One region of the Pantoea sp. GW821-FHT03E06 genome, then DNA from elsewhere that is predicted to be linked to it. Evidence: predicted binding sites of a transcription regulator. Region 1 holds the regulator's gene; the other holds the start of a gene.
The links. Region 1 encodes LexA, which represses DNA repair genes until DNA is damaged. Its sites were predicted from a motif close to TNCTGTATGTACATACAGNA; they were not measured.
Positions count from the first base shown of each region.

Region 2: a site for LexA is predicted at 5,317-5,336, ahead of sulA (SOS-induced cell division inhibitor SulA). Genes of this name have one in related genera too.

Region 1 covers NZ_JBWKUG010000001.1:355,265-362,784, forward strand. Annotated here, with positions in the region: gene plsB (glycerol-3-phosphate 1-O-acyltransferase PlsB) at 1-1,827, opposite strand, end outside; gene AC07WB_RS01625 (diacylglycerol kinase) at 1,955-2,323, shown strand; gene lexA (transcriptional repressor LexA) at 2,429-3,043, shown strand; gene dinF (MATE family efflux transporter DinF) at 3,178-4,500, shown strand; gene AC07WB_RS01640 (CsbD family protein) at 4,665-4,877, shown strand; gene zur (zinc uptake transcriptional repressor Zur) at 4,949-5,470, opposite strand; gene AC07WB_RS01650 (conjugal transfer protein TraF) at 5,923-7,173, shown strand; gene dusA (tRNA dihydrouridine(20/20a) synthase DusA) at 7,282-7,520, shown strand, end outside.
Region 2 covers NZ_JBWKUG010000001.1:1,516,504-1,524,023, forward strand. Annotated here, with positions in the region: gene rmf (ribosome modulation factor) at 113-280, shown strand; gene fabA (bifunctional 3-hydroxydecanoyl-ACP dehydratase/trans-2-decenoyl-ACP isomerase) at 346-864, opposite strand; gene AC07WB_RS06950 (AAA family ATPase) at 932-2,794, opposite strand; gene matP (macrodomain Ter protein MatP) at 2,848-3,315, shown strand; gene ompA (porin OmpA) at 3,388-4,455, opposite strand; gene sulA (SOS-induced cell division inhibitor SulA) at 4,805-5,296, opposite strand; gene AC07WB_RS06970 (TfoX/Sxy family DNA transformation protein) at 5,518-6,147, shown strand; gene yccS (YccS family putative transporter) at 6,144-7,520, opposite strand, start outside.

The sequences.
Region 1 (7,520 bases):
ATAAGTCATCAGCACCGCCTGCTCGCGCGGCAGAATGATGATGTCGCCAATGTTGTCTTGCTCAGTCTCGAACTTGTTCATGCCCATGGCGTGATCAAGCAGTGCTTCGGCGCTCATATCCGGCACGGTTGCTTCCGGCGAATAGGGCACGTTACGCAGCAGTTGGGTGTAGCACTCCAGCTGCTCAATCAACTGTTCGCGAGTGAGTGAACGCTGACGTGAGGCCAGTAGCGCGGTGACGCACAGGTTCATGGCATTCGCGGCACCGGCTTCGTTGATGCGCACCATCAGCTTCGCCGCAATGTCATTTACGGCTGGCGTCATCCAGGCTGGACGTTGGGGTTCGATAGGATCGATCGCATCACGCCATTCCGGCACGTTTTTGTTCAGATAGTTCATCAAGGGCAGCGGTTCGCCAAAGTTGACGTAGCCCTGACCAAGATTGCGCAGCTTACGTAAGCCGCGCACCATCTGCAGGAAACTCTCTTTCTCTTTGGCCGCGCCGCGCAGTTCTTTCGCGTAAGTGCCCACTTCCATCACGTGCTCATAACCAATATAAATTGGCACGAAAGTGATGGGACGGCTGCCGCCGCGCAGCATGGCTTGCAGCGTCATTGATAGCGTGCCGGTTTTCGGATCCAACAATCTACCGGTACGCGAGCGGCCGCCTTCCACAAAATATTCCACCGAGTAACCACGGCTAAACAGTTCGCCGAGATATTCACGGAACACGGTGGAATAAAGTTTATTGCCCTTGAAGGTACGACGAATAAAGAACGCGCCAAGACGACGGAAAATCGGGCCCGCAGGCCAAAAGTTCAGGTTGATACCTGCAGCAATGTGCGGCGGCACCAGGCCTTGATGATATAGCACGTAGGAAAGCAACAAATAGTCCATATGGCTGCGGTGGCAGGGCACATAAACAATCTCATGTCCATCCTGTGCCAGCTGACGTACGCGCTCGCCACCGTGAACGTTGATGCCTTGATACAGCCGGCTCCACAGCCAGCCCATCACGCGGTCAGTCACTTTAATCGCTTCGTAGGAGAAGTTTGCCGCCACTTCTTCCATCATTTCGATGGCGTTCTGCTGGGCTTTCTCATGTGAGATCTTTTTGCTGCGCGCCTCATCTTCCACCGCTTTTTCAATCGCCTTGGATTGCAATAGCTTGTTGAAGAGATCCTGGCGTGCAGGCAGACGTGGACCCACAGCGGCCAGACGCTGGCGAGCAAAATGAATGCGCGCGACACGCGCCAGCTTCTGTGCAATCGACTTATCAGTGCCGTGTTCGGTCGCCATCTGACGTAACGAAACGGTTTGCGAGAAGCGGACAAAGCTATCGCGACCGTGCCACAAAATGGCGAAGAATTTCTGTACGCCATTCAGAACGCGCAGATGCGGTGTGGATTCACCTGATGTTTCACGTCCCGGCGCGCGGCCAAACATCACCGCGACCGGCAACATTTGTACATCGAGCTGCGGGTTGCTGCGGTGTAAATCCAGATAATCGTGGAACAGCTTTACCGATTCGGGATTGGCCACGAAATAGGGAATAACGCGTGGGCCATCGTGAATAAACACGTGGCGCGGCAGCAAGGTGCCATCGATCTCTAGCGGAGCCAGCGGATCGGGCAAATCGTGTTTCAGACATTGTGCACGAAGTGTGAGCAAGTCAGCCTTTGAATCATAAGGCAAAACATACATCACTGGACGTGTCGGATCGATTCCGTGTTCAGAGATAGGATCGGTCGGAATGACCTTACTTTTTACCAAAATAGAGAGTGGTAAATTCAATAATTTGTAATAGAGTTTACGCCAACCTGACATAGACAACTTAAAGCCTCTTGTTAGCAAAGCGCGGCAAGCATACCAGAAAGTGCAGCGAAGATCTGTGGCTCTGCCACCTCATACTGCCCACACATTGACGTCAAAATAGATCAAGGGTTCCATAAACATGGCAAATAACGTCACCGGTATTGTAAGAATAGTGAAAGCAGCCGGTTATTCCTGGCAGGGGCTGCGTGCCGCATGGCAGCACGAGGCGGCATTCCGCCAGGAAGCGATAGCCGCGCTGGTGGCGATTATCGTGGCATGTTGGCTGGATGTAGACGCCATTTCCCGCGTGCTGATGATTGGCTCCGTGGTACTGATTGTCATTGTCGAAATCCTTAATAGTGCCATTGAATCCGTCGTTGACCGCATTGGCCAGGAGCAACATCCCTTATCAGGGCGCGCCAAAGATATGGGCTCGGCTGCGGTATTGCTGACTATCTTACTGGCTCTTTTTGTTTGGATCGTGCTGCTCTGGACGCATTTGAGATAGCCATTCCAGATTCATCAAACCGCTGATTTTTCCCTCTGTTACGGTTTTCATTTCGCCAATACCTGTATATACTCACAGCGACTGTATAAACAACCAGGGGGCGGGATGAAAGCGTTAACTGCACGGCAGCAACAGGTCTATGACCTGATTCGCGACCATATTAACCAGACGGGCATGCCGCCAACGCGTGCGGAAATTGCTGCGCAACTGGGATTTCGCTCGCCCAATGCTGCTGAAGAGCATCTGAAAGCGCTGGCGCGTAAAGGCGTAATTGAAATTGTTTCCGGCGCATCGCGCGGGATTCGCTTATTAATGGAAGAAGAGCCGAGCGAAGGCTTGCCATTAATTGGTCGTGTCGCTGCGGGCGAGCCGCTGCTGGCACAGGAGCATATTGAAGCGCACTATCAGGTGGATGCAAACCTGTTCAAACCCAGCGCGGATTTCCTGCTGCGTGTGAGCGGTATGTCGATGAAAGACATCGGTATTATGGATGGTGACTTGCTGGCGGTGCATAAAACGCAGGAAGTGCGTAACGGACAGGTTGTCGTAGCGCGCATTGATGACGAAGTCACGGTCAAACGCTGGAAAAAGCAGGGCGCGATTGTCCATCTTCTGCCGGAAAATAACGATTTCCAACCGATTGTGGTAGATACCCGCGAGCAATCATTGACCGTTGAAGGTCTGGCCGTTGGGATCGTGCGTAACGGCGAATGGCTCTGATTCGTTCCTGATTCCCTCCTACTGCGGCGGCGTATGCTGCGCTGGCCGCAGTCTGCTAGTTTCTTCTTTTTGACATTTTCTGCGGCACTGTCGGGCGCAATCACGCTGGTTACCGCAAATAACGGAATGGGCTGATGCAGCTGTTTTCCCCTTCAGATAAAGCACTTTGGCGGCTGGCGCTGCCGATGATCCTCTCTAACATCACCGTTCCATTGTTGGGCGTGGTGGATACTGCCGTTATTGGTCATCTCGATAGCCCGATTTATCTTGGGGGCGTCGCCGTGGGTACCACGGCAACCAGTTTTATCTTTATGCTCCTGCTGTTTCTGCGCATGAGTACCACTGGCCTTACCGCGCAGGCGTTTGGTGCCAATGACAAAACGGCGCTGGCACGCGCCCTGACCCAACCGCTGTTGATTGCTTTGGTTTTTGGTTTGCTATTTATGGTGCTGCGAACGCCGGTAAGCAGTTTGGCAGCCGCATTAATGGGCGGCAGCCCAGAAGTGCAGCAGCAGGCCAAAATTTTCATTGAGATTCGCTGGCTTAGCGCGCCCGCCACCTTGGCTAATCTGGTTATTCTTGGTTGGCTGTTAGGCGTGCAATATGCGCGTGCGCCGATGGTATTGCTTATCGTCGGGAATCTGGTGAATATCCTGCTCGACCTTTTATTTGTCCTTCAGCTGCATTGGGGAGTGGCCGGTGCAGCGGCGGCAACGGCGCTGGCTGAATATGTCACGCTGGGAGTAGGTTTGTGGATGGTGGCGCGCGTACTCAAACTGCGCGGTATTTATTTCGCTCTACTAAAAAGCAGCTGGCGTGGCGATGCCGCGCGGCTGTTCCGTCTTAATCGCGACATCATGCTGCGCTCCTTAATGCTTCAAATCTGCTTTGCATCCCTGACCATTCTGGGGGCGCGCATTGGTCCTGATGTGGTGGCGGTTAATGCCGTATTGCTGATGTTCCTCACTTTTACCGCCTACGCGCTAGATGGCTTTGCTTATGCGGTTGAAGCCTGCTCGGGTGAAGCGGTAGGCGCGAAAGATCGCAGTCGATTAATACTTATCTGGCACGCGGCCTGCCGTCAGGCCTGTTTTGTCGCCGCAATATTTGCCCTGATTTATGCGTTCACGGGGCCGCAGATTGTGGCCATGCTGACATCACTGGAAGCGTTGCGTGAAATGGCCGACAGATATCTCATCTGGCAGGTGATATTGCCGTTGATAGGCGTCTGGTGTTATCTGCTGGATGGCATGTTTATTGGTGCGACGCGTGGTCGTGAGATGCGTAACAGCATGATGATAGCCGCCATGGGTTATGGCCTGACGCTGCTAACATTGCCCTGGCTTGGTAACCACGGTTTATGGCTGGCGATAACGGTATTCCTGGCGCTACGAGGTGTGACGCTGTGGCTGATGTGGCGCGGTCATTGGCAGCGCGACAGCTGGTTTAATGCCTGAATAAGCGAAGCGTAACCTACAGATTAATCTGTAATTTCCTGCAAACTTCGAAGCGGCAACTATAATTAACTCATACGGCGCAGATGAATAGCGCATCGTGTGGGTATGTTCTTTGATATACAGAGAATGTATCCGTCTCACTCAGGATGAAGTGGAGGATTATTATGAATAAAGACGAAGCTGGTGGAAACTGGAAGCAGTTCAAAGGGAAAGTGAAGGAGAAGTGGGGCAAGCTTACGGATGATGATATGACCGTGATCGAAGGTAAACGCGATCAGCTTGTCGGTAAAATCCAGGAACGCTACGGTTATGCGAAAGATCAGGCAGAGACCGAAGTGAAAGACTGGGAAAGCCACAACAAAGATTACCGCTGGTAATCGACGTCTTATTAAGGACGATGCTCCTACCCACCGATCATTATGATCGGGTCGGCACAAGGAAGTGCCAATTAAGCCTTTCTCACCCGTTTTTTACTCTCACTCTGATGGTCGTGTTCGCAACTATCATGCCGCGTACAAGCCGCAACTTCCGTGCAATTCTCGCATAAGCCATGTGCTTCAATCACCGTATGACGCAGTGAAAACCCTGCCTGATCTGCCAGTGTCGCAATGGTTTTTTCCACTCCATGTGCATGCTTTTCACTTACCGCCGCGCAGCCATCACACACCAGCATCACAGAAGTGTGCGCTGGTTCGTCGAAATGGTGGCAAACCACATAGCTATTATTCGATTCCACGCGGTGAATGAATCCCTGCTCCAGCAGAAAATCCAGTGCACGATAAATCGTGGGCGGTTTGGCTTGAGGTTCACTGACGCGCAGCTGATCCAGCAGGTCGTAAGCGCTAATTGATCCATTTTGCTCAGCCATCAGACGCAATACTTCAGCGCGCTGAGTAGTAAGGCGCACGCCGCGGTCAAGGCAGAGTGATTCAGCCTGGGTAAGCAGCTGTTCGGGCGTGAGGTTAGACATGAGCATTCTCCGGGTTGCAGGTTATGTTATTTTATCACACAATTTTTTCTACTGCTGTTATTGCTTTTTTAGGCGTGTTTTCTGCTAAAAAAACCGGTTAATCAATTTGTTACCGTTCCACTTTGTATTGACCTTCAGTTTTTGCCCATTTTCCCGATGTAAACCTCTATGTAGCCAAGGCAACGGCCGCTGGGATTTTGCTTTGCAACTCACCAGGTTAGCGTCTATGGTTCAAAAGGTCTTAAGTAATTTCTGGTATCAATTTAAACACTGTTAATCTTTCCGCATAAAAACACAGCGGAATGGTGTGAAAGCATCCAATTCTGCGAATAGCAGTGCTATTTCCTTTCAATTCACAGCAATGAAGCGTTAGCCATGGTTCAGAATAGCGGCTAACTAAACTGTTCCGTCGGTGAGTGGCTCAGCGACATTTCAAAGGTGATGGCAGGCTCATGGTGAAGACACTATTCAGGCACAAAAAAGTTGCTTATCTTGTTGGTTTGAATGCGGTATTTATTTCTTCTTCAGCTTTAGCAGCAGGCACATGGTATGACGCGCGCAATGATGCCATGGGAGGAACGGGCGTAGCTTCTTCCACCTGGAGTTCTGCGGTGCTGGCTAACCCAGCATTGATGACGAAAGCTCAGCCGGAAGATAACGTCAGCATCATTTTCCCTTCAGCTGGCGCACAGGTTACTGACAAAGACAAATTGATCGACCGCGTTGATGACATCACGGATAGTGTTGATCGTTATCAGGACGTGATTGATAACCTCACCTTTGCGGATTACCTCAATGGTTATCCGCAGCTGAAAGCGGCTGCAGGTGATGTGGCTAACCAGCTTAGCGATCTTCGCGGCAATAAAGCCAATGGAACTGCGGGTGTGGCGCTGGCCGTCACCGTTCCCAATGAAACCTTGCCTTTTGCGTTTATCACTAAGGCCTATGGAACTGCGCACGTACGTGCCAACATCGCGGATAGCGACATCGCCTATCTGCGTGGTGTTGCTAACGGTACCGTTATTCCTGTGCCGGGCGATGAGGACAAATTGCGTTCCAGCGCTAACGGCCTGGCGGCGTTAATCACCGATTATGGTGTATCAGTGGCGCATGAGTTCTCTATTGCCGGCCATCCGGTTTCTGTTGGTATCACGCCAAAACTGCAGAAAACCTGGCTGTATAACTACACCGCCAGTATCTATAACTACGACAAGAGCGACATCAACAGCAGCCGTTATCGCAGCAGCGATACCGGGTTTAACGTGGATGCCGGTGTTGCCACTGATTTTGCTGATAACTGGACTTTCGGTGTGACGGGGCAGAACTTAATCTCGCGTGATATCGATACTAAAGAAGTAAACGGTTATCGCGATACCTATCAAATTCGTCCGCTGGTCACGACTGGCCTCGCGTGGAATAACGGGCCGTTTACCCTGGCGGGTGATGTTGACCTGACAGAAACCAAGCGCTTCAAATCAGAAGAGTCCAGCCAGTATGCGGGCGTAGGTGCAGAGTATCGCGTGCTGGATTGGCTGGCGCTGCGCGCCGGTTATCGTGCCGATCTGAAATCGAATGATACCGACGTAGTTACCGCAGGTTTGGGCATATCGCCGTTCAACAATACGGTTCATCTGGATCTGGCCGGTTCAGTGGGCAAAGACAATACCGTGGGTGCAATGTTGCAGCTTGGGTTTAACTTCTAATCCTCACTCAACGGTTACTCCTGATAACGGGCGGCTGTGCCGCCCGTTCTGCTGTGATATGATTGCGCAGTTTCTCATCACTTAACTACTGCGGATTTACTGCGTTTCATGACCGATACTTTCTCCTCGCAACGTTTTTCAATTGCCCCGATGCTTGACTGGACCGATCGCCACTGTCGGTATTTTCATCGCAAGCTGAGCGGCGATACCCTGCTGTATACCGAAATGGTGACCACGGGCGCCATCATTCACGGTAAAGGCGACTATTTGGCCTACAGCGAGGATGAACATCCTCTGGCGCTGCAACTTGGGGGCAGCGATCCCGCCGCACTGGCACAGTGCGCCAG
Region 2 (7,520 bases), 1.2 Mb from region 1:
CGCATTGACCTTTCTTCTGCGTCGGGTTAGAACATTACTGTGGTTGAACATTATATCGCCACTCTTTCTTTCCACCCAGATTCCACCAGACCTAAAATGAGGGAAACGAGGCATGAAGAGACAGAAGAGAGACCGCCTGGAACGAGCACATTCTCGCGGCTATCAAGCGGGTATTACGGGCCGCTCAAAAGAGCTATGCCCCCATCAAACGATCGATGCGCGGTCTCACTGGTTGGGAGGTTGGCGTCAAGCCATGGAGGACAGGTCGGCAGTGACCTAACATTGTCGAATGTCTATCGTTAAAGAAGAAACCTCCGCTACGCGCGGAGGTTTTCGTTTGGAGGCTTAGAAAGCGGAGGTATCTTTGAACAGACCCACTTTCAAATCTGTCGCGGAATAGATCAAATTTCCGTCGACGAAGACTTCCCCATCTGCCACACCCATTACCAGCTTGCGATTGATAACGCGCTTGAAGTGAATTTTGTAAGTCACTTTTTTGGCGGTTGGCAGGACTTGTCCGGTGAATTTTACTTCACCCACGCCTAATGCGCGTCCTTTCCCTTCTGCACCCAGCCAGCCAAGGTAAAAGCCTACCAGCTGCCACATGGCATCAAGACCCAGGCAGCCTGGCATTACCGGATCACCGATGAAGTGGCAATCAAAGAACCACAGGTCAGGGCGGATATCCAGTTCGGCTTCGACAAAACCTTTGTCGAATTTGCCGCCGTCCTCGGTCATTTTAACCACGCGGTCCATCATCAACATGTTGTTAGATGGAAGCGGCGGTCCATTTTCGCCAAACAGTTCGCCGCGACCCGAGGCAACCAGGTCTTCTTTACTATAGGATTCGCGTTTATCTACCATGTTCTCAATATGCCTTCTTTTAGTGAAGCCCGAATATTAGCGAACAGTTGTACGCTGAGCAATGTAATCAGCTGTGGTTAAACCAGTTGAGCCAACGTAATGGCCACGGACGCAGGCGTGCTTCCTGCTGATTCAGCTGTGTAATGCGCTCCTGAATCGCGCTAAGCAGCGACTCTCCACTTTCACTCTGCCAGGCAATGCCAGTCAGCAGTGGCAGTGCTTCATCCACGCTTTCAATCGCCCAGAGATGGAATTGGCCCGCCTTAACTGCCTCTACCACTTCCTGGTTTAGACTAAGGTGGCGAGCGTTACTGGCTGGGAAAATCACGCCTTGTTTGCCCGTCAGCTCACGTGAGTGACAGATGTGGAAGAAGCCTTCAATTTTTTCGTTGAGGCCACCAACCGGTTGTACATTACCAAACTGATCGACTGAGCCGGTCACCGCAATTTGCTGATTGACCGGCTGATTGGCCAGCGCACTGATTAATGCGCACAGCTCGGCAAGCGATGCGCTATCGCCATCTACTTCTGAATAAGATTGCTCAAACACCAGCGATGCGGAGAAGGGCAGTTGCTGCTCAAGTTCCAGTTCAGCGATCAGATAGGCTTGCATAATCATCATGCCTTTCGCATGGATGTTGCCGCCCAGTTCAGCTTTGCGTTCCACATCAGTGAATTCACCATCGCCAGGATGAACCACACAGGTAATGCGTGACGGTTCGCCCCATGGACGTGGATGACCAGGAAACTCAACAACCGAAAGGCCATTAATTTGCCCAACGACTTCGCCTTCGGTTTCAATCATGATCTGATTGAGCAGAATCTCATCGCGCATGCGATCGGCAAGGAAGCTCTCACGCCACTGGCGTGCTTCAAGCGCGTCTTTTAACGCTTCGCCGTTCAGGCTCTCGCCGTGCAGTGCGGCTTCCTGCAGCTGGCGACGCAGCCAGCGCGGGCACAACGGCAAGGTATCTTGATCACCTGTCATACGGGCCGCTTCCGTAATTAACACCGGCCAGAAATCGGCTTCAGGCGATGCTAAATTCGCTTGTTCGGCTTGAGTTAACGTCCATTGGCACCACGACGTCATGTCCTCTTCGTCCAGCACCTGCAGGCTCTCTTCAAACTCGCTATAAAGTGCCATCTCATGCACTTCAACATCCAGTTCCTGGAAAGCGGCCAGCGCATCACGATCGCCGCACAAGATCAGGCGCAGTTGCAACGGGAGTGGCGGGATCGCCACCGGTAACGGTTGCCGCTCATCCTGCGAATACCAATCGAAGCGGCCTTGTTCAATACACTTACGCAGGCGCAACCACAGCAGCGGCTGGGCCAGCAAGGTGTTGACGGCAAGGATTAACGTGCCGCCATTCGCGCGGTGCAACAAGCCGGGTTCAGGTTGAACACGATCTTTATACTGACGCACACAGCCAAACAGCTGCTCAGATTCAATCCAGTCGGCGAAATGTACGCCGCCCTGGCTGGTGAACGGACGATTGATATCGCTGGGAGCAAGTAAGCTGACGGTATCGCCCATAACATGGTAGTCACCACCGTACAGCGAGAGCTCTTCAGGCTGAAAACGTTGTGCCGCATCCGCGATGCAAGCAAGATAGTCGCTGTTTTCCTGACTGCGCAGCAACAGCAGTGGAAAACCCAGCGTTTGATGATGCAAATGCGCCAGCGCATTCAGCAGACGCGGCTGAACCGCGGCAAGACTATCGCAATCTTCCAGTGAGACGTTTGAGAAAATGGATTGGTAGCGGTCGCTATCCGGCTGCAGGGCTTGCCACGTAATTTGAGTGCTGGTCAAAATATTCGCATTAGTCTGATTTAGGAAAAGCGCGATTATACAGGAATCGACCTGGTTAATCACGGCGGAGTTCCGGGCCGGATTGTGACGGATACAACATGTTTTTCCTTGCTGCATCCAGGAAAAAAGCTGTTATTCTTAGTTTGTTACGTGATCACGATGAGATTCCGATGAAATACCAGCAACTCGAAAATCTTGAAAGTGGATGGAAGTGGAAATACCTGGTGAAAAAGCATCGGGAGGGTGAATTGATCACTCGTCATCTTGAATTAAGTGCTGCGCAAGCCGCGGTCGATATGCTGCTGGGAATGGAGAATAGCCCGGTTGAGGTTAATGAGTGGATCGCCCAGCATATTCACCCCGATTTGGAGAATCGTCTCAAGCAGACGATTCGTGCACGCCGCAAACGTCACTTTAATGCCGAGCATCAGCACACGCGTAAAAAATCGATCGACCTGGAATATTTGGTATGGCAACGTCTGGCGGGATTAGCGCAGCGTCGCAGTAGTACGCTTTCAGAAACGATTGTGCAATTAATTGAAGATGCTGAACGCAAAGAGAAGTATGCCAGCCAGATGTCGACGTTGAAGCAGGATTTGCAGGCGATTCTGGGAAAAGGCGGATCGGACAGCGAATAAAAAAGCTTTCGATATTGCAAAATTGCAGCATAAAAAAACCCCGCCGAAGCGGGGTTTTTATTGCGCGATAACTTAAGCCTGTGGCTGAGTTACAACGTCTTTGATACCTTTCACGTCGATTTCAACGCGACGGTCTGGCGCCAGGCAGTCGATCAGGGCATTGCGGCCTTTCACGCTGTCACAGGTGTTGCCAGTAACTGGGTTAGATTTGCCCATACCACGTGCAGAGATCTTGTTAGACGGGATACCTTTTGATACCAGGTAATCGACTACAGACTGAGCGCGTTTCTCAGACAGTTTCTGGTTGTACTGCTCTGAACCGATGCGATCGGTGAAGCCCAGTACGACAACAGAACCGTCTTTCGGATCCATTGAGCTCAGCTGGCTGTACAGCTGATCCAGAGCCTGCTGGCCTTCTGGCTTCAGGGTTGCTTTGTTGAAGGTGAACAGCACGTCAGACTTCAGGGTGAAACGCTTGGTTTCAACAACTGGAGCTGGAGCTGGAGCCGGAGCTACAACTGGTGCTGCATCTTCATCCTGACCGAAGCGGTAAGAAACGCCGACGCTCAGCATGCTGTTGTCAGGACGCGCACCAACGGTACCTGCGTCACCGATGTTGTTAACCCACTGGTAGTCCAGGCGAGTCGCCCAGTTTTTGGTCAGTGCGTATTCAACACCAACAGCAGCCAGCGGAGAAACGCCGGTGTCGTGATCGCTGTGACGAACGCCATCGGTGCTCTGAGTAGAGTCTGCACGCCATACCATGCCACCCAGACGGGTGTACACGTCGAAATCTTCAGTGATTGGGTAGCTCAATTTAGCAGCCAGCTGAACGCCTTGTGCTTTGAACGCGCCATTGGTCACGTTACCTTTGTTAGGCATACGGCCCAACCAGTCGTAACCCAGCTCGAAGCCCAGGTACGGGTTAGCTTGGTAACCTGCGAATGCACCAGCTCCCAGCTGAGATTCGTGGGTTGGACCGTCGTTGTTCTCGTAACCGTTACCGTAGTAACCAGTATCGTGATACTGAGACCAGCCCAGTTTAGCACCGGTGTACCAGGTGTTATCTTTAGGAGCGGCCTGCGCTACGGTAGCGAAGCCAGCCAGTGCCACTGCAATTGCGATAGCTGTCTTTTTCATTTTTGCGCCTCGTTATCATCCAAATAGGCAATGAGCAAAAAGGTTGCTCTTTGTGTTAATCCTTCGCCGGGTCTAAACGCTCGCTTTTGACTCTACCGAAAAAACGGAGGTTATTGAGCACCCTGGCGAGCTAAAGTCTACAACGAGATTGGAAAGTTACAAGTATGATGTGAGGTCGAGCAGTAAAAAAACAGGGATTTATACACACATTTTAACAAATGACGTGGCAAAATCTTCGGTACTGAAATGAAAAAAAGCAGCTAAGCCATTGTCATAGCTGGCGGGAAAAGAATCAGTGGCTTAGCTTCAACTTCTGCAAAAAAAATGCTGAGAAAATTCCTGGATTTACTTAATGAAACAAATCTGACGGAATTTTTGCTGCTTTAGGTTGTCTGGAATGAGCATATTGATGCCCCTGCGGACGCAAAATGAGCCCAAGAGCATCACCTTCTGCAGCTGCTTTTTCCAATTCTGCACGCTCTTCATCACTTAATTCGTACGGAATCCAGGCTAATACCACGCTATAATTGCCCGTGCGCAGCGCTTTAACCATACTTTCTACCGTATTGAATCGCTCAGATTCAGTAATATGCATACTCTTTTCTAACGGTAATCCTGACTGTTGCATCCAGCTACGATTCGGCTTTTGCGCAGGAGTTAGCCATAGCTGCCAACGTGATTGCTCACTCAACTGTTTTAGTACCGGTAGAAGCATGAGTTGCATCATTCCAGGTTGTTCGCTGGATCGCAGTTCAGTGATTCCACCCAGCGAAGGCTGCGCTAAGCTTGAAGAAGCAAAACGATGAGAACGATCAGCAGGGCCAGAGAAATGAGTACGCATATTTTAATCACTCAGTAATGAACTGTATGAATATACAGTAATGGCTTCCTGGATAAAGATCAACCTCATTTTCTGATAATGCCTCGCAATTTCTGCACAAGATCCCTCGCTTCTGCTTTTATTCATTGAACAGCTAAATCGTTTTTTTTATCTTCTAAGCAAATGAATCTGAGAGCTTTTCTAGGAAATTTCCCGTGCATGGACTGAAATGAGGGGGCGTTATGAAAAGAAATAATCCGGTTGTTGAGCAATCTAAAGCGCAGTTAGCAGCATTAGGTAAAATTGAGTCCCGTACGCAATTTGGTGGTTATGCGCTGACCGTTGAGAAGGTGGTTTTCGCCTATATCAATGAGGATGCACTCTATTTACGTGCCAGTGAGGCACTCCATCACTATAACGCGAAGCGTTCTCTGGAACCGCTAGTCTATCGTAAGCGCGGGATGCCGGTAACACTGAGCTATTTCAAAGTCGATAAACTGCTTTGGCAAGACCCAGAACAATTACTGCATTTGTCGGCAAGCTCTCTACGTGCCGCTCAGGATGAAGCCGCGAGCAAATTAGTCTCATTGCGCTTGAAAGATTTGCCCAATCTTAGCCTGCGGTTGGAGTTGATGCTGCATAAAGTCGGTATCAGTTCGGTAAGGCTTCTGTGTGAAATAGGATCACGCCAAAGCTGGCTGAAGTTAAGGGCGGTGAATAAGCATATTGGCTTGAAAACGCTACTGGCATTAGAGGGCGCGATTTCAGGACACCATGAAGCGGCATTGCCAAGCGCAATTAGGGAGGAACTTTGTGCTTGGTATCTAAAAACGCTCCGCCAACATGCAGCGGCGGAGCATCTGCAACCTTAGTGGTTAATAAGTGAACGGCGCAGACGTGCAATCTCTGGCAGCAGTGCGATCAGCAAACCTAATTGTTGGACGACTAATGGTGCACGTCCATCTGAGCTGGTCTTCAACTCGCCTAAGCGCTGCATCAGGGCCTGCTGCATGTCTGTGGCCTGTGAATCTGTGACGCGTTCTACCTGCAGCACATCTTCAATAAAGCAGACCGCGTCATCCAGTAAGGTAAGCAATGTTCTATCCGCCAAACGCTCTCGATGTGCTCCAAGCGCCGAAATATAACTCAGGAAGGAGTGGTTCAGGCACAGTAGTCGAAACGCGTTTTCACGGAGCGGTTGCTGAAGCTTAAGTTCGCTACTGATGTTTGATACCACCGATGCAAGTTCTGCATCAGCATTGTGGGCATCACGGCGCGCCACGCGATAAGCCAGACGATTGTCCTTACCTTGGTGATATTGCTCCATTATCGCATCAAGATAACGGCAGTTCGCATCCAATGTCCGATCGGCCACCGCAGTAATTTTGCGGAAACGCCAATCCGGCCATACAAAGGCCACGGCTAGCCAGGCTAAACCACAGCCAAGTAAAGTATCCACCACTCGTGGCAATGCCACTTCAAATCCTTCACCCAGCAAATTAAAACAGAGCAGGACCAGCAAGGTGATAAATAAAGTGGCTTGCGCGTATTGAATCTGTCGAAAGGCGAAGAAGAGAACACCACTCAACACAATCAATACCAGCTGACCCTCAATGGAGGGGACCAGCCACAACACGGGAAGGCCGATGGCAATACCTGCTAGCGTGCCGCCAATACGTAGGGCAAGCCGTCTGCGAGTGGCATGGTAATTGGGCTGGCAGACGAACAGGCTGGTAAGCAAAATCCAGTAACCACGCTCTACGCCGGTGATTTGAATAAATGCATAGCCAACACAAAGTACCAGTGACATTCGCACCGCGTGGCGAAACAGCGCGGAGTGGGGGCTGAGATGGCGGCTTAAACGTAAGCGAATATCCGCCCAGCCGCTAAGACCTTCGCGTGAGAGATGGTTATCGCTCTGGATTGCGGGCTCAGTAAGCAGTTGTTCCGATTCAATGGATGCCAGCTGCGCATCAATGGCGCGCAAATTACGCAGCAGCCAAAACAACGCGCGAATATGGGGATCCTGTGGCTCATTTTGCTGCAGACGCTGCAGAGCGGTTTCCAGCCGCTGGAAGGCCCGTTCAAAGTGGCTGTCATGATGCCAGGATTGACGCAGTAAAATCGTCTCCGCCAGTTTTCGGCACGCCTGCGCCTGCATATTCATCAATCGCTGGAAGCGGAACAGCACTTCGTTATAGCGCCAGTTATCACGCAGCAGGTGATATTGCAGATGTGAAGAGCT